Regions from separate parts of the Neopusillimonas aestuarii genome, predicted to be linked through region 3. Evidence: predicted binding sites of a transcription regulator. Region 3 holds the regulator's gene; each other region holds the start of a gene.

Region 1 (7,671 bases), 1.6 Mb from region 3:
ACGCAACTGTTCAGCCACTTTTTTCACGTACTCGTGGTCCAGTTTATCCATAGGGTCGGTGCGTTGACGACTATAAGATAGCCGGATCTCGACCTTGCCGCGTGACAAAGTACGGGCAATTTTTTCCCGCAAGTGTGTTTCCACCACGCGTAACTCGTCGGGCAGGCGGAAATTGATGTCCAGGTAGCGGCTGTTGACACTGCGTACTTCCAGCGTTACGAAGCCATCAGGGCCTTCTGCGCGGGCGGTGCCGTAGGCTGTCATGCTGCGAATAGTCATAAATATTCCATTCCCTGTTACGAGGTTACAAAAGCTTGCGGGGCATTATGAATTAACATTGATGCATTCACCAAACTACAGAAAGGATTGTTTTGACCGATATGACGCATGCCCGATCTGCCGGGCGAACACCCAATCAATTACGGTCGATGTCTTTGGTAACGGGTTATACCCGCTACGCGGAGGGGTCAGTGTTAATCAAGGCGGGTGAAACGCATGTGCTTTGCAATGCCAGTGTACTCGACAAGGTTCCACCTTTTTTGAAAGGTAAGGGGCAAGGCTGGGTGACGGCTGAATACGGTATGTTGCCGCGCTCCACGCATACCCGCTCTGACCGTGAGGCGGCACGGGGCAAACAAAGCGGGCGAACTCAGGAAATTCAGCGCCTTATTGGGCGTAGTCTGCGCGCCGTGTTCGATTTGGAAGCACTGGGCGAACGTACGCTGCACCTTGACTGCGACGTAATTCAGGCCGACGGCGGTACGCGTTGTGCCAGTATTACAGGCGCCTGGGTGGCGGCGGCGTTGGCGGTTCATACGTTGATGCGTGAGGAAGTGCTAACGCAGAACCCTATTCGAGATCATGTTGCCGCGGTATCTGTCGGCCTGGTTCAAGGCAAACCGGTGCTTGATCTTGACTACAACGAAGACAGCAACTGCGATGCCGATATGAATGTGGTGATGACGGGTTCGGGCCATTTTGTGGAAGTTCAGGGAACGGCTGAGGGCGCGGTGTTTGGGCGTACGGCCTTGAACGGGTTGCTCGATATGGCAACGGCCGGAATCGCCGAACTGGTCAAGCATCAGCGTCAGGCGCTGGATTTGGCAACTGAGTGAAATTGGGCGGTAACGTGAGAAAAGTTGTTCTGGCTTCAAATAACGCGGGCAAATTGCGCGAGTTTGATTCTTTGTTGGCGCCGAAAGGTTGGACACTGGTGCCGCAGGGTGAATTGGGTGTGCCCGAAGCACCCGAGCCTCACCTTACATTCGTGGAGAATGCGCTGGCAAAGGCGCGCCACGCTTGCGAATATACGGGCTTGCCGGCATTAGCCGACGATTCGGGGTTGTGTGTATCTGCGTTGGATGGTGCGCCGGGTGTTTATTCAGCACGCTTCGCCGCAATGAATGGGGGGGAAAAGTCGGATCAGGCGAACAACCTTTACCTGCAGCAGCAGCTTAAGGGCGTTACAGACCGCCGGGCGCATTATGTGGCCGTACTTGTTTTCATGCGTGCCGCCAACGATCCTCAACCTGTTATTGCGCAAGCGCAATGGCACGGCGAAATCATTTCCGAACCGATGGGCACAAACGGCTTTGGCTATGACCCTTATTTTTATTTACCCCAATTCAATAAAACTGTAGCGCAACTGCAGCCGGGCGAAAAGAATGCGAATAGCCATCGTGCACAGGCATTGCAGTTACTGGTTGGTCAACTTGGCGGTCATTCAATTTAATGGGTACGCGTCGCATTATTCCGGTTGTGCACGAGCAAGAGGGTGCGCCCTTGTCTGGTCGACTACAAGCACCCGTTAAAACCGTTGATATGGGCCGCACTGCGCTTACCAGTTTGCCGCCGTTGGCGCTTTATGTGCATGTGCCGTGGTGTGTGCGCAAGTGCCCTTATTGCGACTTCAATTCTCATGAGCTCAAGGAAGACTTGCCGGAAGAAGCCTATTTGCAGGCGCTCCAAGCCGATCTGGAACAGTCGCTGCCGGATATCTGGGGGCGTTCCGTTATATCGGTGTTTATTGGTGGCGGTACGCCCAGCTTGTTATCAGCCCGTGCCATTGATCGCATGTTGTCATTATTTCGATCGCATTTGAATTTATTGCCCGATGCTGAAATTACGATTGAAGCGAATCCCGGTACCGTTGAAGCCGGTCGATTCGATGATTACGCGCGTAGCGGCATTAATCGCATCTCTCTTGGAGTGCAAAGCTTCAACAATGCGGCGCTTCAAGCCTTGGGGCGTATTCACACAGCCGAGCAAGCCGACCGCGCTATTGAACTGGCTCAACGCGCAGTGGGCCGGGTTAACCTCGACGTGATGTTTGCTTTGCCGAATCAAACTTTTGCGCAATGTGAAGAAGATATCCGTCAGGCGGTCGCCTGGGCTACGTCGCATTTGTCATTTTATAACCTGACCCTTGAGCCGAACACCGTGTTCGCCAAGTATCCGCCGGCCATTCCTGATGATGATGCCGCGGCGGTGATGCAGGAGACGGTGGCGCAACATTTGCAGGATGCAGGCTATGAGCGTTATGAAGTTTCCGCTTATGCCAAACCTGGTGCCCGGTGCGTTCACAATGTGAATTACTGGGAGTTTGGTGATTATCTGGGTTTGGGCCCAGGGGCCCACGGAAAGCTCTCATTTCATCATGGCATTATCCGGCAGGCGCGACTTAAAAACCCGGTGTCCTGGATGGAAAACGCAGTGAAGCGCAACGGTTCGCATCTGGCACAGTCCGGCCCGGTTGATGCCGCCGATTTGCCATTTGAATTCATGTTGAATGCCTTGCGTTTGCGTAATGGGGTGCCGGCGCATTACTTTGAGGATCGAACCGGCTTGCCGCTGATTCAGGTTTCAAAGACCTTGCAGCAGTTGACGGAACAAGGTCTATTACGGCCGGATCCTTCGCGTCTGTGCGCGTCCGACCAGGGTTGGCAATATTTGAATGAGGTGTTGGCCCGTTTCCTTCCTTGAGTCGGTGTCGGAATGCGTATTTTTGCAGGCCCAAAATCGACTTTGTCGCACCAAAATGTAAAACCCGTTGGTTTGCACCATAATTCGCACCATAATAGTGCATTCGCACCGAAACGAGGCGCATGTGGCGTGTTTTGATCACCGTTTAGTTCGATTCGACTATAAAAGTGATCTGTTTTGGCGCATTAAAAGTTGGCACGGATATTGCTTTATTTCAAGCAGTAGTATTTGTTTCGTTGAACGCTTTTTGCTCAGGAGTTTTTATGTCCACCCCAGAAGAAGTCATTAAATTGATGCAAGACAAAGAAGTCGCGTTTGTGGACTTCCGCTTTACCGATACGCTTGGTCGCGAGCATCACATGACCGTGCCGTCACATACTGTTGATGAAGAAAAATTGGAGTCAGGCCAAGCGTTCGACGGCTCATCGATCAGCGGCTGGAAGGGCATTGAAGCGTCTGATATGTTGCTGGTTCCCGATACTGGGTCGGCACGCCTGGATCCTTTCCGCGAAGAGTCAACCTTGATTCTGACTTGTGACGTTGTTGAACCCTCCGACCTCAAAGGCTATGATCGCGACCCGCGTTCGCTGGCCAAACGCGCGGAAGCCTACCTCAAATCCAGTGGCTTGGGCGACACCGCTTATTTTGGGCCGGAACCCGAGTTTTTCATCTTCGACGGTATTACCTGGAACGATGACGCGTCGGGTTGCTTTGTAAAAATCCAATCGGAAGAGGGTTCCTGGTCGCGCGGTATGGAACTTGAGGGCGGTAATCTGGGCCATCGCCCCAGCGTGAAAGGCGGTTATGTTCCCGTCCCCCCGGTGGATTCCTTCCACGATATGCGCTCCGAAATGTGCTTGCTGCTGGAGCAGCAAGGTGTGCCGGTTGAAGTGCATCACCACGAAGTGGCCGGCCCGGGTCAGTGTGAAATCGGTACCAAATTCAGTACGCTGGTTCAGCGCGCCGACTGGAACCAGATTCTGAAGTACACGGTTCACAATGTGGCCCATGTTTACGGTAAAACCGCGACATTCATGCCAAAGCCGGTAGTGGGTGATAACGGTTCCGGTATGCACGTGCACCAATCTGTCTGGAAAGACGGCCAAAACCTGTTTGCCGGTAATGGTTATGCCGGGCTTTCTGAGTTTGCTCTGTATTACATCGGCGGCATTATTAAACATGCCCGTGCACTCAACGCCTTAACTAATCCGGCTACCAACTCGTATAAGCGTTTGGTACCGCATTTTGAAGCACCCGTTAAGTTGGCTTATTCAGCCCGCAACCGTTCGGCTTCCATCCGTATTCCTTACGTGGGAAGCCCGAAAGCGCGCCGTGTTGAAGCCCGTTTTCCGGACCCTTTGGCGAACCCATATCTGGCTTTCTCCGCGTTGCTGATGGCCGGTCTCGATGGTGTGCAAAACAAAATCCATCCCGGCGATCCGGCCGACAAGAACCTTTATGATCTGCCTCCCGAGGAGGACGCAAAGATCCCAACGGTGTGTGCATCGCTTGAAGAGGCTGTTGCTGCGCTGGATGCTGATCGTGAGTTCCTGACACGCGGTGGCGTGTTCAGCAACGACATGATCGACGCGTATATCGATCTCAAGATGGCTGAAATTACGCGGTTGCGCATGACGTCTCATCCGGTTGAGTTCGACATGTATTACAGCCTATAAGGGATAGGAAATGGCAAGTCGTGACAAAGCCATGATCGACAGTTACGACTTGCTTGCCACCGCCGTTTTGTTGCTGGATGACAAAGGGGAGGTGGTCCATGCCAACAACAGCGCCGAGGAGCTGTTCGGCCTGTCTCGAAGGCAACTTAAAAGCTTATCGGTAGCGGTGCTGTTTGGTCCTGATCCCATTTTGCAAGGGCGTTTTCAGGAAGCCTTGCAAGGGCGGTTCGGGATTTTGCGGCAAGACAGCACGATTCGGGCACCGGGAGGCCAGTCGATATCGGTCGGTTTGGCCTTGGTGCCGCTTGATCATCAACCATGGGCGGCCTTGCTGGAGGTTCGGGGTTTTGATCAGCACGACACGCTCGATCGCACGCTTCAGCTTACCCGTGAGTTAAGCGTCCAACGAGAATCCCTTAGAAACCTGGCCCACGAGGTCAAGAATCCCTTGGGGGGGATTCGTGGAGCGGCGCAATTGCTTGAGAGCGAGCTGGGCGATTCTTCACTGCAGGAATATACCGGCGTTATTGTGGCCGAGGCGGATCGCCTGGGTGCCCTGATTGATCGTTTGATTGCGCCGCAAGGTGAAGGCTTGGTCACGACGCAATTTAATGTGCACGAAGTGTGTGAACGCGTCTACACCCTGGTGAAGGCGGAATACGCTAATCAGATTGAGTTCGTGCGCGATTACGACGCGTCGGTACCGGATATTGAAGGAGATCAGCCGCGTCTGGTACAGGCTTTTTTGAATGTTGTGCGAAACGCGGCACAGGCTTTAACTGAACAACGTAACCCAGACCCTGAAGCACCGCCTTGCCTGACATTACGCACGCGTATTGGTCGTCAACTAACCCTGGCGCGGCAAACGGTCCGGCTTGGAGTCATTGTGTCGGTGATCGACAATGGGCCGGGTATCGCAACAGAGTTACGGGAAAAAATTTTTCATCCGCTGGTAACGGGTCGCGCCAGCGGCAGTGGCCTTGGCTTAAGCCTGGCTCAAGAGTTTGTACAGCAGCATGGCGGCGTGATCGAGTTTGACTCCCGTCCGGGGCATACGGAATTTCGCCTCATTCTACCGTTGGAGCAGTCATGAAACCGGTCTGGATAGTTGATGATGATCAAAGCATTCGCTGGGTGCTTGAAAAGGCGCTGGCACGCGAGGCCATCCCCACGCAAGCGTTTTCCAGTGCCGATGAAATGCTGGATGCGCTAGCAGGTCAGGCGCCGTCGGTTTTGGTCACTGATGTGCGCATGCCGGGGAAAGACGGATTGGCTTTATTACAGGAAATCAAAGCGCGCTATCCCGACTTGCCCGTGATTGTCATGACGGCGTATACCGATCTGAGCAGCACCGTGTCGGCATTCAAGAAAGGCGCTTTCGATTATCTGGCAAAGCCTTTTGATATTAATGACGCCGTCGCCTTGATTCAGCGGGCCATGCCGATATCATCGCATTCCGATGCCCCGGCTCCTGAAACAAACATGCCTCACGTCGAGCGCGCAGAGCCTGATACGACGTCGCAGGTCATGATGAAATCGGCATCGGTTGCCATGCAGGAAGTGTTTCGCGCGATAGGTCGTTTGGCGGTGTCACCGGCCACCGTGCTGATTACCGGTGAGTCAGGCACAGGAAAAGAATTGATAGCACGCGCTTTGCATACGCATAGTCCGCGGGCCTCAGGGCCGTTTGTGGCGCTTAATGCCGCAGCGATCCCACGCGACCTGCTTGAGGCGGAGTTGTTTGGTCATGAGAAAGGTGCATTTACCGGTGCCACCCAGCAGCGCCGGGGCCGGTTCGAAGAGGCTAATGGCGGTACGCTATTCCTTGATGAGATCGGCGATATGCCGTTTGAGTTGCAAACACGTTTGTTGCGCGTGCTGGCCGAAGGCAGTTTTTATCGCGTGGGAGGCTCTCAGGCGATAAAAGTCGATGTACGCATTGTCGCCGCCACGCATCAGCCGCTGGAACAACGCGTGGCGCAAGGGCAATTTCGTGAAGATCTTTTCCACCGTCTGAATGTGATTCGTTTGAGGTTGCCGCCGCTGCGCGAGCGTAAAGAAGACATTCCCGCGCTAACGGAGTTATTTCTCGCAAACAGTGCTCGCGCGCTAGGGGTAAAGCCCAGGCGTTTAACGACGTCGGCAATGGAAACGCTCCAGGCGTTTGATTACCCCGGAAATATCCGGCAGCTCGAGAATTTTTGCCATTGGCTTACTGTGATGTCTTCGGGGCAGACGGTCGATATAAAAGATTTGCCGCCCGAGGTATTGTCTGCGGCGGGCCAGGCGGACAACAGCGAGTCGGCGCTGAGTACAACGTCGACTTTTAATGAAGTACAACCTCCGATTACAACAAGCAACGATCAGGCCGATTGGGTGAGTCTGCTTGTAAAAACAGCCCGAAGCAAGCTGGAGCGCAACGAACCTGCGATTATGGCGACGCTAACACGAGAGTTCGAAAGTGCTTTGTTGAAAACGGCGTTAAGCCATTGCCGTGATCGTAAAGCGGAAGCAGCCCAGCGCTTGGGCATAGGACGCAACACACTGACACGTAAGTGTCAGGAATTGGATGTATATACCGATATGTAAGTTAATCGCGATTACGTGTGTCGTGCTTCATTAAACGTTCTTTCTCGCGGGCCCAGTCTTTATCGCGTGCAGTGTCGCGTTTGTCGTGGTGCTTTTTACCCCGGCCCAGCGCAATATCCAGCTTGATGCGACCGTTTTTGTAATGCAGGTTCAAAGGCACCAGCGTGTAGCCCCGCTGTTCGGTTTTACCAATCAGCTTATTGATTTCTTCCGCTTTTAATAGCAGCTTGCGGGTTCGGGTGGCGTTGGGATGGATATGCGTTGAAGCAGTTTTTAGCGGGCTGATATGCATGCCAATAACAAAAATCTCGCCATCGCGCACAATGACGTAGCTTTCCTTTAGCTGTACTTGCCCGGCGCGGATGGCTTTTACTTCCCATCCTTCCAGAACAAGACCGGCTTCAAAGCGGTCTTCAATGAAATA
Region 2 (7,993 bases), 1.5 Mb from region 3:
GGACAAGGGTTCATTGCCGCCACGAGTTGAAAATCGGCCGGAAAACGAACGGCATGCCGGGCTCGGGCTATGGTTATATGAGCCGTTTCCAAAGGTTCACGAAGCGACTCGATAACGCGGCGCTCAAATTCGGGCAACTCGTCAAGAAATAACACACCATGATGCGCACGCGTTATTTCACCAGGCCGTGGCACAGCCCCACCACCAATCAACGCAGGAGAAGAGGCACTATGATGCGGCGCCCGAAAGGGCGCAACAGAACTTAAATAAAGCCCCGCTTTGTCGCGTGCACGCAATGCCGCAACCTCAAGTGCCTGAGAATGGGATAACGCCGGCAACAAACCCGGAAGACGACCGGCCAGCATACTTTTCCCCGTTCCAGGAGAGCCGACCATGAGCAAACTATGGCCGCCTGCAGCCGCGACCTCCAATGCCCTTTTGGGAAAAGTTTGGCCTCTTACGTCGCTTAGGCACCCGACATAATCAGAATCGGTAACATCGATAACGCCCGATACAGCATCAACCGGCTGCCATTGCACGTCACCCAACAGACCCGCCACGACTTGACTCAAAGAATGCGCCTCATAAACCTGAACACCGGGAACCGCTGCGGCAAGCCTGGCACTTTCGCATCCCATGACCAACCGTGCAGACGGATAGTGACGCGCTATGGACAACGCAACGGAAAGAGGATCATTGGCCGGCGGGATTGCACCGGTTAACGAAAGATTACCGACAAATATCCAACCCTGAATATCGACTGGTTTGCCGGGGTGCCCCTGTGCACCGGCAATTGCCACCTGCCCCGATGCCATGAGGATACCCAATGCGATGGGCAAATCGAACCCGCAAGAAGCCTTGGGGAAGTCTGCCGGCGCCAAATTTACCGTGATACGACCGGCCGGAAAATCGAGACCACTACTTACAATGGCTGCACGAACACGTTCGCGACTTTCCCGCACACCTGCATCCGGCAGCCCAACAATTGAAAAAGTAGGTAGCCCACTACCTACATGGACCTCAACCCGCACTGCCACCGACTCAAAGCCTAACGTGACCCGGCTCTCAACCACCGCCAGCGACATACCCTTCCCCTATTCCAGACCATGCACCAGTATGACCGCACGACCTCAAACAAGGCTGCTTAAATGGATAAACCCATCAGCCGTAAAACTACAACTCTTGCTTTTGCTGCAATTCGCGCACACGCGCCTCCAACTCTCCCAAACGAACCAAAGCACGCTCAAGCACCGCCGCCTGCGTGTCAAACTCTTCCCGAGTCACCAAATCGAGCCGCGAAAACGTTTGTGTCATCATGGCGCGGACATTGCGCTCGATATCGGCCGCAGGGCTGTTTTTAATTAAATCAGACATATTCTTCTGGAGATCTTCCATCCAGTCGCTACGATTCGCCATTATTTTCTCCTGACAATGATTTACCGTCAGTGTAAAGAAAAAGAGCGCCGATTGGCGCCCTTATACGAAAGCTGCAACCAGAACCCGATTACTGTCCGGCTTGCTGCTCGGCTTCAGGAGAGTTTTCAGGGGGTGTGCCTTTGGACAACGTATCCTGAATCGCCTCATTTGCCTCGCGAGCACCTTCTTTAATTGCTTCGCCGGCGCGATTGGCCGCTTCAACCGCATCATCACGAATCTCAGCAGCTTTTTCCGCTACTGCATCCTGTGTGGATTTTGCATCAGTATCAGTCGTAACAGACCCTGTTTGAGCAGGTGGTGCAGATTCAGCGGGTGGCTGAGTCGGCGTAGGCGGCGTCGTCATGGGGGGTGACTCCATTGTGCTGCTGGAATCCGATGCCGCCGGAGCAGTATCGTCTTCATTCGAACACGCAGCCAGTACAGACATTGAAGCCACTAATGCTAATGCAGCATATCGGGTTTTATAAATCTTCATAAGAACTCCTTATTGTTATCAACGGGCATAACGCCGCCAAAAAATGGGAAACACTGATATTAATAACTACCGCTACCCGATGAGGACTGGCTTCCCTGGGGAGCCGGGGCTGGTGAAGGGGCCGGTGTTGCAGCCCCCCCTGGTTGGCTCATGGCTCCACCACCGCCCGGAGGTGGGCCGGCCATATCCTCTTCATTGGAACAAGCGCCCAAAGCGGTTGCAGAAACCAACAAGAATGCTGCAGCAAATGATTTATATTGCGACTTCATTTTGACCTCCCTACTTGCGTTTAAATCACTCATCCAGAAGATTGCTAAAGACACGCTTGCCTGGTGAGTTCGCAGTTACAATTCTATCGAGTCAAAATCAACACAGTCTCAATTAGTGTAAACCCTGATTACACACCCATCACACCTTGGGTGACGGCCAACCTTCCAAGAGCCGCATAAAACGGCCCCGCCAACAATCTCATGCGCAGATTCTCACGCAATAAATCGACACAATTCATGTCGCGCATTCATTTTTAGTTACTTTTTTAGTCGCCCCTACGTACATCAATAGTGCCGGCCGCACCAAAAACACCCTGAACGAACCAAGTCGGTGCAATTTTTGAGTACCGTCATTGTCATCATGGTGCATTACCCATCATGGCTTCAAATACAGCGACCTCGAGAAACAAAAAAACTGGCATGCTTTTTGCTTTAAGAGAAATGATTGTCCTCTTAAAGGAAACACACCATGAAACTAGTTACTGCAATCATCAAACCGTTCAAGCTGGATGAAGTGCGTGAGGCACTCGCCGCTGTCGGTATCCAAGGAATGACCGTCAGTGAGGTAAAGGGTTTTGGCCGACAAAAAGGCCATACCGAACTCTATCGCGGGGCGGAATATACGGTCGATTTTCTGCCAAAACTCAGAATCGAACTGGCCGTGACCGACGCATTGGTCGAACAAGCCATTGAAGCACTTTGCCAGGCGGCACATACAGGGAAAATTGGCGACGGGAAGATTTTTGTCACGCCGATCGAGCAAGTCATCCGTATCCGTACCAGCGAAACCGGCGATGCCGCTATCTAGGAGCAATAAACATGAATGCAGCTGATTTTGTTTGGGTGACCGTATCCACCCTACTCGTCTTAATGATGGTTGTCCCGGGACTGGCCTTATTCTATGGTGGCCTGGTGCGATCCAAAAACGTTTTATCTGTTTTGGCGCAAGTTTTATGCACCTTTTCGTTAGCCATCGTCGTTTGGTTTGTTTATGGCTATTCGCTGGCGTTTACCGAAAACAATGCTTTTTTCGGCGATTTCTCCCGTGTTTTCCTGAACGGTATCGCCAATTTCACTACAGGTGAGTATGCGTTGGCGGGCAGTATTCCCGAGATCAGTTTTGCCGCGTTTCAGGCAACTTTCGCCGGAATCACCTGCGCCTTGATTGTGGGTGGGTTTGCTGAACGTATCCGTTTTTCAGCGGTATTAGTGTTTACTTTGATTTGGGTCACCTTTGCCTACCTGCCCATTGCACATATGGTTTGGGCGTCCGGCGGCTTCCTGTTCGAGCGTGGCGCCCTGGATTTTGCAGGCGGCACTGTCGTCCATATTAATGCCGGTGTCGCCGGGCTGGTCGGCGCCTATTATCTGGGCCCGCGTCTGGGTTATGGTCGCGAAGCCATGCCGCCTCACAACCTGCCCATGACCATGATTGGTGCATCATTACTTTGGGTAGGCTGGTTCGGTTTCAATGCCGGCTCAGCGCTAGGCGCAAATGAAACCGCCGCCTTGGCTTTCTTCAACACGCTTATTGCCACGGCCGGTGCCGTCATGGCCTGGTTGTTTACGGAATGGTCCGTTAAAGGCAAGCCCTCGTTACTGGGTGCTGTCTCCGGTGCCATTGCAGGCTTGGTCGGCATTACGCCGGCAGCGGGACTTGTCGGTCCGTTTGGCGCACTGATTATTGGTGTTGTTTCCGGCATCGTATGCGTTTGGGGTGTAAACGGTCTGAAGCGGTTGCTTAAAGCCGATGACTCACTCGATGTATTCGGCATTCACGGTGTCGCCGGGATCATTGGTGCGATCCTCACCGGTGTATTTAACGCACAGGCATTGGGTGGACCCGGTCTGGAAAGCGCCGCCGACATATTCCCGCAACTCTGGATCCAAATCGAAGGCATCCTGATTACGGTTATCTGGACCGGGGTCGTTGCATGGGTTGCTTACTTCATTGCCGACAAACTGTGCGGTTTACGCGTTAGCAACGAAGAAGAACGTGAGGGCCTTGATATTAGCACCCACGGCGAAACCGCCTACCAGCGCTAACACAAAACAAGCCGTGCACCAGCACGGCTTGTTTTCCAATAGGACACAAAGCGAATTTGCGCCTTAACCGGCCAGTTCATCGAGATTAATTCGTTCCGCTCTATTTAGAGCCGATGCGACCTTAACCCGAAGTGCGTTGGTATGAGACTGACGCACTTCTTTTTTAACATCGAGCAGTTGCTGGGGATGCATGGAAAACTCTCGTAGACCCAAGCCAAGCAACATACGCGTAACCTGGGCGTCGCCCGCCATTTCACCGCAAACCGCCACCGACTTTCCATAACGTTGCGCCGCATTAATGGTATGTGAAATAAGCCGCAATACCGCCGGATGCATAGGGTCGTATAAATCGGCAACATCGTTGTCACCACGATCGATCGCCAATGTATATTGAATCAAATCGTTGGTACCGATCGACAAAAAATCCAGCTGTTCGACAAACGGTTCTATGGCAATGGCAATAGCAGGAATTTCCACCATGGCCCCCACTTCAACGTTTCGATCGAAAGAAATGTCTCGTGACTCCAGGTGCTGACATGCCTCGGCAATTGCCTGGCGTACCGCCCGTACTTCATGCAAATGAGCAATCATGGGAACCAGAATTCTAAGTTTCCCGTGCACAGATGCGCGTAACAAAGCACGCAATTGCGTTTGAAAAATTTCAGGATGAGCCAGACAATAGCGAATGGCACGCAGACCCAGCGCCGGATTGGTTGCGACGGTGGCATCACCGTCTAACGTTTTATCTGCACCAATATCCAATGTACGAATCGTTACGGGGCGACCCTGCATCGCTTTAACGACTGTGGCATAGGCTTCGTATTGCTCCTCTTCACCCGGTAGATCGCGACGGCCCATGAACAGAAATTCGCTGCGAAACAGACCAATGCCATCGGCACCCGCGGCCAACGCCTGCTCGGCCTCTTCCGGTAACTCAATATTGGCTTCAAGCTTAACCTGAACGCCGTCCAACGTAACCGCTTCCGCATATTTCAGGCGCCCAAGCTCGGCACGGTCATCTGCATAGGCAGACTGGCGTCGACGATATTCTTCCAGAACAAAATCGGGCGGGTTAACCAACACCGCCCCACTCATGCCATCGACAATGAGCAGGTCGCCATCGCGCACCAGGGTGCGAATATTGCCCATGCCGACAACAGCCGGCACATTCATACTGCGAGCAACAATGGCAGTATGCGAGGTAGGCCCGCCCAGATCCGTTAGAAACGCCCCAAATCGTGCACCACGCAAACGTAACATGTCGGCCGGTGAAATATCCCGAGCCACCACAATCAGTTCTCCCGAATAACCCGAGTCAAACTGAGGTAAGGCAACAGGTGTGCCGGATAATACTCGCAACACCCGCTCAATAACCTGGCGAATGTCTGTGCCGCGCTCGCGCAGATACTCATCTTCCATCGCAGCGAATTGCTCGCCCAATACTTGCCCTTGGGTGGTTAACGCCCATTCGGCATTGTAGTGACGCTCGATAATAAGGTTACACGCCTGCTCCGACAACATACGGTCGTCTAGCAGCATGCTATGCACAGTAAGCAGTGCACCCATTTCCCGCGGAGCATCATCGGGCAGGTTTGCCACCATATGTTGCAACTCATCGCGAGCTTGTGCCAGCGCCGCCTTCAATCTGGCACACTCTTCCTCAACCGCTTCGGGCTGGATACGATAGTGCACGACCTCTAGGGCTGCCGCACCCATCACGGCGGCCCGACCAATGGCATAACCTTTCACCACACCCTGGCCGCGAAGGCACAGCATGGAATTAAATGTATGAGGTATGGCAGGCGCAGCGGCAGTCATGAATCGTATTATTCAGCTTCACCAAATTTGTCATTAAACAGCTGGCGGACTTCTTCAAGCGCCACATCGGCTTGAGGGCCTTCGGCATCAACGGTTACGGTAACCCCCAGACCCGCCGCCAGCATCATGACGCCCATTATGCTCTTGGCGTTCACACGCTGTGAACCACGCGCGATGAAAATTTGTGTATCAGTGTAACGAGACGCCAATTGCGTGAGCTTGGCTGCCGCCCGTGCATGCAAGCCAAGTTTATTGGTAATAGTAATATCAATTGAAGACATATTAATTTCTTGTTCTATTTGAAATTGCCGCAACACACCCAAGACCATCAAGCATCTTTAAGTCGTGCAACAGGCACTTACGATCCCCTTGGCGCCGCTTGCGCGCACCAACTCCACCAATTCTTGAAGGTTATCACGCGGGCCGGTAAGCGCCTTGATGATCATACACAAATTCGTCCCGGTCACCAGCTCGGCGCGCGCCCCTTGTGCCTGTGTCGCTTCAACCGCTTTACGTGCAATATTGAATGGGGTGGCACCAAAAATATCCGTTAAAACCAACGTTGCCGGCGCTTCGGCAAGAATTGCTTGTAGTTGGATAACTTTATCTTCCGGCGAATCAGCCGGCGTGATATCCATAAGGACAATATCTGGCTCACAGCCCAGAACATGCCCTGCGCAATGCGCAAAAGCACTTCCCAATGGCTGATGCATAACCAGAACAACCCGCACCATGTCTACCCCCTTACCGCCTGCTCCAGCGCCTGAGCAAAACAATCGGCGACATCAAAATCAGTTTGCTCGGTGATTTCAACAAAACACGTTGGGCTGGTTACATTCACTTCTGTCAGGTAATCGCCGATTACGTCCAATCCCACCAAAAGAAGCCCTCTTTCCCGCAGCTTGGAACCGATTGTCTCAGCGATATAACGATCACGCTTGGTGAGTGGTTGCGCCACACCTCGACCTCCTGCGGCCAAATTCCCTCTTGTTTCACCCGCTAAGGGTATACGCGCCAACGCGTACGGTACGGGCTCACCGTTGATCAGCAAAATACGTTTATCACCTTGTTTTATTTCTGGAATATAGCGCTGCGCCATAATGGTGCGGGCACCATTATCAGTAAGCGTTTCCAGAATAGCGCCAAGATTCGCGCCATCGGGACGCACATGAAAAATGCCGGTACCACCCATGCCGTCAAGCGGCTTCAAAATAATATCGTGATATTTGGCGTGAAATGCCCGTAAGCGAGCTATGTTCCGACTGACCAGCGTCGGCGAGGTAAATTCAGCGAACTCGGTAATGGCAAGCTTTTCGGGGTGGTTGCGGATCGCTTGCCCCGCATTAAAAACCCGAGCGCCTTGCGCTTGGGCAAAATCGAGCAAATGTGTGGAGTACACATACTCCATGTCGAACGGCGGGTCCTTACGCATTACCACGGCATCGTAGCGCGACAAGGCCTGATCAACCGAATCCCCGGATGCTTGCCACCAATTTGGGCCATGCAAGTCGGCTTCCTGGATCAGATTGATCGCTTGACCCGTCACTTTTACCACACCCTCATCGATGTAAATATCGCCTTGCAAGGCCACACTAATTACGTGGCCACGCTTGCACAGGGCGCGCATCATGGCAACTGAGGAGTCTTTGTAGGCCTTCAACGACGACAAAGGATCAATAATGAATAGTATGTGCATAACGACCTGCGAAAACTATCCCCACCAGGATATCCTGGTGGGGATAGATAAGAAAAACAAGAATCAGGAGGCCGAATCGCCCTTACCCGCAGGTTTCTTGCGTGGCGCCAAAACCATAACCATTTGTCGCCCTTCCAGCTTAGGCATAGCCTCAACCTGGACAAGCTCGCTAAGGTCGTCGCGAACACGCTCCAATACACGCATGCCCAACTCTTGGTGGGCCATTTCGCGGCCACGGAAACGCAACGTAAC
Region 3 (7,993 bases):
CAACCACGGAGTGCTGCACCTGGGCGATGTGCTAACCGAAGGTGAAAAACTGCAATTTACTGGCTTGCCGTTCTTCGCACCGGAACTGTTTCAGGCCGTTGAGGTCAAAGACCCTTTACGCACCAAGCAATTGCGTACCGGGCTCACGCAGCTGGGCGAAGAGGGCGCAATCCAGGTGTTCCGGCCTGTCGCGGCAGGGGGCGCATTGTTGTTGGGCGCCATCGGTCAATTGCAGTTCGAAGTGGTGGCACAACGATTGAAGTCGGAATACGGTGTCGACGCCCGAATGATGCCGTCGCGCTACAACCTGGCTCGTTGGGTCACCGCGCCCGATAGTAAAACTTTGCAAAAGTTTCTCGACAGCAATGCGGCCAATATTGCCTACGATGTCGTCGAAGCGCCTGCTTTTCTGGCCAGCTCATCCGCGCAACTCCGTGTCGTTCAAGAGTTGTATCCAGATGTCACTTTCCATGCAATGCGTGAACATGGTGGCCAGGTTTTCTCAACCTGACACACGGTATTTCGCTCAACGCTTTATACTTGGAATCGTGTTTCATAACCCGAGGGTTTAAATGTCCTGGCGAATCATGTTCGCAATTTTGCTGGTACTGGCCGGCGCCTCAGCCTGGGGCGGCCTGCGCCTTGGCGAATGGCTGGTTGCCCATGGGCCAACCGCTACCGCAGCACCGGGGCGGCCGGAACTTGCACCGGTTGAGGTGCTCGATGCCGACGGGCGCCCATTCTCGCAACAACCTCCTCAGCCGCTGGTGAACGGACAGCTAGCCATTCCGCAGGGCGTAGAACCTGTGCCATGGCAAATTGCGGAACAAGCAGCGGGCGAAACTTTAGCCAGTGAAGTGATCGCGGTGTCAACCAGCCCTATTACAATGGTTGAAGCAGAACAAATAGCCGCCATAGAACAAGGCCGACTCTCGGGCATAGGCGATGTGGGTGACTTAATGTCGAACCTGGGCACACAAAACGGCAACATGCCGTTGCAACCGGTGGAAATGCCCAATCCTCCGCCCCCACCACCGGAAACACCCATGAATAACACCGGTACCGGTCAGGCCAACTGGCGAGCACAATTGCAAGACGAGCTGCAGCAGTGCAACCTGGAAAGCTTTTTCGACCGCCCCAGTTGCACATGGGCGGCGCGCAACAAATACTGCACCCCAAACAACGCCTGGGGCCAAATTGACGACTGTCCTTCCAGAAACTTTTAATTCCTGACAGGCCAGTTTCAAATAACGGCTCACCCCCACACAATTGGCGACGGCATAAAGAATAAATCATGGGCCTGAAAGCAATATTCAAAAACTGGGTTGAACGCTACTTCTCTGATGAAGAGGCCGTCATTCTCCTGGTGGTATTGGTGGCGGGCTTTGCCACCGTTATTCTTTTCGGGCACATACTCGCCCCATTCCTAACAGCATTAGTTATTGCCTTTTTGCTGCAGGGTGTCGTCAACTGGCTTGAAAAACGCCGTGTGCCACATCTGCTTGCCGTGATTCTGGTTTTTACGGGCTTTGTCGGGCTGTTGCTAAGCCTGGCCTTTATCCTCTTGCCATTAATATGGGATCAATTGGTCGGCCTTGTGCAGGAGACGCCACGTATTTTTGCCAGCGGGCAACTCCTGTTAGACAACCTGCAAGCCCGTTTCCCGCAACTGATTACGCCTAACCAAATTCAGGAATGGATCTACGTCGCGGGGCGTGAAATAACCCAGTTCGGCCAACGCGCCCTCACGCTGTCGCTTTCCTCTCTAGGCAACGTGCTGGCATTGATTATTTATCTGGTTCTTGTGCCGATTCTGGTTTTCTTTCTACTGAAAGACCGCCGAAAATTGACAGACTTTGTGTTGTCCATGCTCCCACGCAAACGCACGCTGATGACACGCATCTGGACGGAAATGGACGATCAGATTGCCAATTACGTACGCGGGAAATTCATCGAAATCATTATTGTCGGGGTTGTTTCTTTCATTACATTTACGTTTTTTGGCTTACCGTACTCTGCTTTGCTAGGGGTACTGGTAGGCCTTTCAGTGCTCGTACCCTACATTGGCGCCGCCGTCGCCACCTTGCCGGTCGCGGCGGTAGCAGGCTTTTACTTTGGCTTTAGCAACGACTTTATGTATGTCTTGATTGCCTATGGCGTCATTCAGGCTCTCGACGGAAATGTCCTGGCGCCTGTCCTGTTTTCAGAAACCAACAATATCCACCCGGTATCGATTATTGTGGCTGTGCTGTTCTTCGGCGGCATTTGGGGTTTTTGGGGGGTATTTTTTGCCATCCCCCTGGCTACGCTGCTCAAAGCATTGGTATATGCGTGGCCGCGCAGTTTGGCGCAGCAAAAGCAACTCGAGAACACAGAAGGTTAATGTTCGCCCAAGCGGCCTGTTTTAATATAAAACTTTGCCCCTTGGCCTCCCGCGGCGAAACCGGGATACACTCCTTCGGGCAAGCGAATCCAGCTCCCGGAAGAATAAGTTCGCTGCCGATCCAGAACACTGCCTTGCAGCACGAATATTTCCGCACCCGGCATAGAGCCACTGAACAAAGACGCCCCCGCCGGCAAACGCACCAACCTGACATTTTCCGAACTATCTGAATAAAGGGGGCAGTATTCTCTTTCCGGCTCCACAACCCAATTAGCCGGGTTGTTGGTATCGATACGCACTTCGCTCGTTTCTTCCCCGCCCATTTGCCATAGCTTAACGAAGATAACGACGCCTTCTTCACTAAAAGGTCGATGCGACGACCCAGGCGGGCTGCGCAAATACCAGCCCGCCGGATAATGACGGTTATCTTCAGAAAACGTGCCCGACAGCACGAGAATTTCTTCGCCGCCGGGATGTGAGTGGACCGGAAAAAAAGACTGGGGCGCGTACCTGACGACGCTGGTTGCACGCGCTTTCTCTTCGCCTACGCGATCGAGCATGACCCGCTCAACCCCTGCTTGGGGCGAAGACACCCACTCATATTGATCGGGCAAAACAAAAGCAGGTTTTGAAAAGTCGGCGTTAATACGCATCGCAAAAACGCTTTACTCTTCCATTTGGCTTTGCAGGTAATTCTGAACACCCACTTTTTCAACCAATTCAATTTGAGTTTCAAGCCAATCGATATGTTCTTCCGTGTCGTCGAGAATTTCCTGCAACAAGTCGCGTGACACGTAATCGCGCACCGACTCGCAATAGGCAATGCCGTCTTTGATGGTTTCCTGGGCACCCGATTCCAGTTTTAAATCGCACGACAACACTTCCGGCACGTTTTCGCCGATAAGCAACTTATGCAGGTCTTGAAGATTCGGCAAACCGTCGAGCATGAAAATGCGTTCGATGAGTTTGTCGGCGTGCTTCATTTCACCGATGGACTCGTCGTACTCGTGTTTGCCCAGTTTGTTGAAGCCCCAGTGATTCAGCATGCGCGCATGCAGAAAGTACTGGTTAATGGCGGTGAGTTCGTTTTTGAGTTGTTTATTCAGATGCTGAATAACGGTGGCGTCGCCCTTCATGACGGTTCTCCTTGGCTTGCAAAACGTTAGATAACAAGCCTACCACGCCAGTGCGACTTTCGCACTAGCGGGAACCATAATTTGGCGCCTTTTTCAGGCGCGACGGGCCACGACTTCCGTGAAGCCGGGAGGTAGAGCGGTGTCGTTCGCTGCTGCCTCGATGGTTTCAACCATATCGTGCACTGCGGGGTACGCAGCCTGGCGACCACCGGGCAGATACTCGGAAGCGGTATCGGAACAGCACCCACAGCACGATGCCACGCCCAACTGGGCCTGGAGATCGGACATGGTATGAGCGCCTCCGGCAACCGCTTCACGCACTTGCCGCTCGGTAATGGCGTTACAGATACAAATAAACATGAGAATAATTATCATCCATGTTTTTCTTCAACGCAAGCCCCCGTCAATTTTTTTTGTAACTGTCCTGCCACAAAAAATTACGCGCCTTTTAACCGCGCCTTCGCTTTACGCACAGACGCGGCATCGATGCCTTCTGCTTCACGGTACTTGGCCACGGTGCGACGCGCTACGTCAACCCCTTTTTCAGCCAGCAACTGGGCAATTTTGTTGTCGGACAAGGGCTTCTGAGTGGATTCGGCGCTGATGAGTTGGCGAATCATGGCACGCACCGCAGTGCCCGATGACGCCGGCGCCAAGCCGGAGCCGCCCAACGACGTTCCCAGGAAATATTTAAGCTCAAACACACCCCAAGGCGTTTGGGCGTATTTATTACGGGTGGCGCGCGATACGGTTGACTCATGCAGCTCGAGCGCATCGGCAATATCCCTTAGAACCAATGGCTGCATGGCTTGCGGCCCTTGCTCGAAAAATGCCTGTTGATGCCGCACGATAAACTCCGCCACCCGAAGTACGGTTTCAAAACGCTGCGCCACACTCTTCATCAAACCATGCGCCTGCTGAAGCTGCACCTGAAGTGCCGACGTGCTCTCGTCTGCCTTGTTTGACTGCAGCCATTGTTCATATTCAGGGTTCACCCTTAAGCGCGGAAAAACAGCGGGGTTCAAACGGGCATGCCATCGCTCTTGCACTTTACGCACAATCACTTCGGGCCGCACATAATCAGCCACGCTTTGCGCCCAGGCGCGGCCCGGTTTGGGATTCAGGCTTAAAACCCATTTGTGCGCCGCCTGCAAAATAGTTTGTGACACGCCTAACTGGTTTCGCAAACGGGTGAAATTCCCCGCGGCAAGCATATCAAGATGCTCGCCCACCATTTGCATCGCACAATCGACAACATCGACCGGATAGCTGCTCTGCGTTTGTCGCAACTGAATCTGCAGACATTCCGCCACGCTTTGCCCCCCCACCCCCGGCGGATCAAACGATTGCAACAAACGCAGCGCGGCAAGCATTTCCTCGCGGGAAACCACCTGTGGGTCCGCACCCTCATCATCGTTATCGACGGCGGCCTGCGGCGCCTGATCTGCACCGGGCGTGTCCTGAGGTTCGGGCACACCCAAATGACCATTTATGTAACCCACCACATCATCGATCGACACCGGCAACAAGCCATTTTCATCCAGTTCGTCGACCAGCAGCGTGACCAGCACCTTGTCACGCTCAGTAGCACGCGTCACATTCAATTGCCCCAGCAAATGATCCCGCAGGGTTTCTACAGATCCCGCTTCGTGCGGCGCGTAATCATCATCTTGGGAACGCTCCCCCATCGACGGCTGGGTACCGTAATGCTCGGCCTCATCGAGATACGTATTATTGTCTTGCGGCGCACCGTCGTCGTCTTGCGACAACGGGCCCTCTTCCGCACTGGACGTGTCGGTGTCATACTGCCCCTCAAGCTCCAGCAGCGGGTTGTCAGTCAGCGCTTGCGCCACTTCAAGCTCGAGTTCTTGCGCCGATAGCTGCAAAAACCGAATTGATTGCTGCAATTGCGGCGTTAAAGCCAATTGTTGCTGCTGGCGTAACTGTATCGATTGTCGCGATTGCATAGGTAAAATAGCCCGCATGAAAACAGAATCCACCCACCAGCCCACGCCCCGCGATTTCTCTGCGTTGCGTAACACTCTGTTAAAGCTCACCGCAACGCACAAAATCATTTGTACGGTTGTCGTCGTGGTCGTCGCCCTTGTGTGGTACTACCTGTTGCAACGCGTGGTTGCATTCGGCCACACTGTCGACTATACCGGTCTCGAGGTGTTAGGTGGCCCCACCATTGAATTTTTAAATCGCTACAACCCCTATTTCTGGTGGGCTTTGGTGGCGCTGTGCACGCTTATTATTGCCTATTTTCTAATCAACTTTGTACGCGCCGGACGCAAACGGGTCAATGCACAAGTGGTTGCAACCAATACGATGCAATCCCTGGTTGCGCAATTGTCGGAACCTGCCAAAGATGTCCTGCGTTGGGTATGGGACAACCCGCGAGAGCCCATTACTGTTGGTGATTTGCAACAAACGTCACAAGAGCTGCGCAACGGGCGCGCCCAGAAAATCGCTATTTCGCGCGAACACCTGCAGTTACTGGGGTCCTCCCCTGTCGACCCACCCTGAAAAGACTTGCAAATTCAGCATAAATATGGTCGACTATGGGTATGGATACCGTAACTTTTTCCTCTGTCGGCATTTCGAGTCGCGCTCACTGCGCCGGCCCCGTTGCGGCTACGGTTTCTCCTCTCTTCTCTCTGGCTCTACCCCTGCTACTACCGATCGGTTGTCGGGCCTAGCGCTATGTGGCAGTCCGGCAGCCGTTTGTGCCACGCCAAATTTTCTTCCCGAATCAAAATACAACCCGCTTGGTCAATCAAGCTTCCCTTCAAAATATTGCGTCGGCGTTTTATCGACCCTTTGAAGGCAACGGGTTGTTGATTAAAGAAATAACCAGTTAATCAGTAGGTGTACCATGCTCTCGAATCCATCTGACAAATACCGCCCGTTTGTACCGTTCACACGTGACTTTTCAGAACGCACCTGGCCCAGCAAAAAAATTACGGCGCCCCCTATCTGGATGAGCACCGACCTGCGCGATGGCAACCAGTCGCTCATCGAGCCCATGAGTGTCGAGCGCAAGCTGCGCTTTTTCGAGCAATTGATCAAAATCGGTTTCAAGGAAATTGAGGTTGGCTTTCCATCGGCCTCGCAGACTGATTTTGATTTTGTCCGCAAGCTGGTTGAGGAAGATCGCATTCCCGACGACGTTAGCATCATTGTTCTGACCCAATCGCGCGAAGACTTGATTGCACGTACGGTGGAAGCGGCTGCGGGCGCAAAGAAAGCCATTGTGCACTTGTATAACGCTTGTGCTCCGGCGTTCCGAAAGATCGTCTTCAGCATGACGAAAGATCAGGTTCGCGACTTGGCCGTTGCGGGCACCCGCATGGTGAAGGAATTCACCGCCAAGCACCCGGAAACTTACTGGCGTTACGAATATTCGCCGGAGGTTTTCAGCACCACAGAACCCGAATTCGCGCTTGAAGTGTGTAATGCCGTGGTTGCGGCGTGGCAGCCTACGCCCGAGTCCACTGTTATCCTGAACTTGCCGGCCACCATTGAGGCGACCACGCCGAATATGTATGCCGACCAAATCGAGTGGATCAGCAAAAACCTGAAGAACCGCGAAAGTATTGTCGTTAGCGTGCATCCGCACAACGACCGCGGCACAGCCGTTGCCGCAGCTGAATTAGCTGTCATGGCCGGCGCCGATCGCGTAGAAGGCTGCTTGTTCGGCAACGGCGAGCGTACCGGTAATGTGTGCCTCGTTACGTTGGCCTTGAACTTGTACACCCAGGGCATCCACCCCGGGCTCGACTTTTCCGATATCGACGAAGTGCGTCGCTGTGTGGAGTACTGCAATCAATTGCCGGTTCACCCACGCCACCCCTATGCGGGCGACCTGGTTTTCACCGCCTTCTCGGGCTCACACCAAGACGCCATCAAGAAAGGGTTTGCCGTTCAGGACCCGGATGCATTGTGGGAAGTACCCTACCTGCCCATCGACCCGGCCGATGTGGGCCGCAATTACGACGCCGTGATTCGCGTGAACAGCCAGTCGGGCAAAGGCGGGGTGTCGTACTTGCTTGAACAAGAACACGGCTTGGTGTTGCCGCGCCGCTTGCAAATTGAATTCAGCCGCGCCATTCAGCGTGTTACCGATGAAACCGGTCGTGAAGTCACGGCGGGCGATGTTTACGATTTGTTCCGTTCGGAATACCTTGACTTGGAACGCCCGTGGAAGCTGGTGCGCCACCGCATTACCGGCGACCCCAGCGCCAAAACCGGCGAACACTTCGCTATTGAGGTCGAGCTTGAACACAAAGGCAAGCTGGTGCAATTGAAAGGGCAGGGCGACGGCGCCATTTCCGCCTTTGTGAACGCATTGGGAGCCGACATTTCCATACTGGGCTACCACGAACACGCCATTGGCACCGGCACCGACACCCGGGCGGCATCTTATGTGGAGGTTCGCGTGGGTGAATCGATGCCCGGCTTCGGCGTGGGT

Evidence for each region. Region 3 encodes sigma-54, which starts transcription at its own class of promoters, with help from an activator protein. Its sites were predicted from a motif close to TGGCANGNAANCTGCTTT; they were not measured.
Region 1: the regulator sigma-54 is predicted to act here: its motif matches at 3,176-3,193, upstream of glnA (type I glutamate--ammonia ligase).
Region 2: the regulator sigma-54 is predicted to act here: its motif matches at 2,598-2,615, upstream of G9Q38_RS10315 (P-II family nitrogen regulator).

The regions. Positions count from the first base shown of each region.
Region 1 is NZ_CP049990.1:2,216,298-2,223,968, forward strand. Features, by position in the region: gene G9Q38_RS10780 (YicC/YloC family endoribonuclease) at 1-279, opposite strand, end outside; gene rph (ribonuclease PH) at 381-1,115, shown strand; gene rdgB (RdgB/HAM1 family non-canonical purine NTP pyrophosphatase) at 1,130-1,732, shown strand; gene hemW (radical SAM family heme chaperone HemW) at 1,732-2,982, shown strand; gene glnA (type I glutamate--ammonia ligase) at 3,246-4,658, shown strand; gene glnL (nitrogen regulation protein NR(II)) at 4,669-5,751, shown strand; gene ntrC (nitrogen regulation protein NR(I)) at 5,748-7,247, shown strand; gene smpB (SsrA-binding protein SmpB) at 7,249-7,671, opposite strand, start outside.
Region 2 is NZ_CP049990.1:2,118,339-2,126,331, reverse strand. Features, by position in the region: gene G9Q38_RS10335 (YifB family Mg chelatase-like AAA ATPase) at 1-1,085, opposite strand, end outside; gene G9Q38_RS10330 (accessory factor UbiK family protein) at 1,174-1,416, opposite strand; gene G9Q38_RS10325 (hypothetical protein) at 1,505-1,912, opposite strand; gene G9Q38_RS10320 (hypothetical protein) at 1,972-2,181, opposite strand; gene G9Q38_RS10315 (P-II family nitrogen regulator) at 2,651-2,989, shown strand; gene G9Q38_RS10310 (ammonium transporter) at 3,001-4,227, shown strand; gene ptsP (phosphoenolpyruvate--protein phosphotransferase) at 4,291-6,045, opposite strand; gene G9Q38_RS10300 (HPr family phosphocarrier protein) at 6,054-6,326, opposite strand; gene G9Q38_RS10295 (PTS sugar transporter subunit IIA) at 6,384-6,779, opposite strand; gene gshB (glutathione synthase) at 6,782-7,741, opposite strand; gene infC (translation initiation factor IF-3) at 7,805-7,993, opposite strand, start outside.
Region 3 is NZ_CP049990.1:579,353-587,345, forward strand. Features, by position in the region: gene G9Q38_RS02750 (peptide chain release factor 3) at 1-511, shown strand, start outside; gene G9Q38_RS02755 (hypothetical protein) at 573-1,226, shown strand; gene G9Q38_RS02760 (AI-2E family transporter) at 1,295-2,383, shown strand; gene G9Q38_RS02765 (cupin domain-containing protein) at 2,380-3,036, opposite strand; gene bfr (bacterioferritin) at 3,049-3,519, opposite strand; gene G9Q38_RS02775 ((2Fe-2S)-binding protein) at 3,613-3,879, opposite strand; gene rpoN (RNA polymerase factor sigma-54) at 3,957-5,486, opposite strand; gene G9Q38_RS02785 (hypothetical protein) at 5,503-6,048, shown strand; gene leuA (2-isopropylmalate synthase) at 6,398-7,993, shown strand, end outside.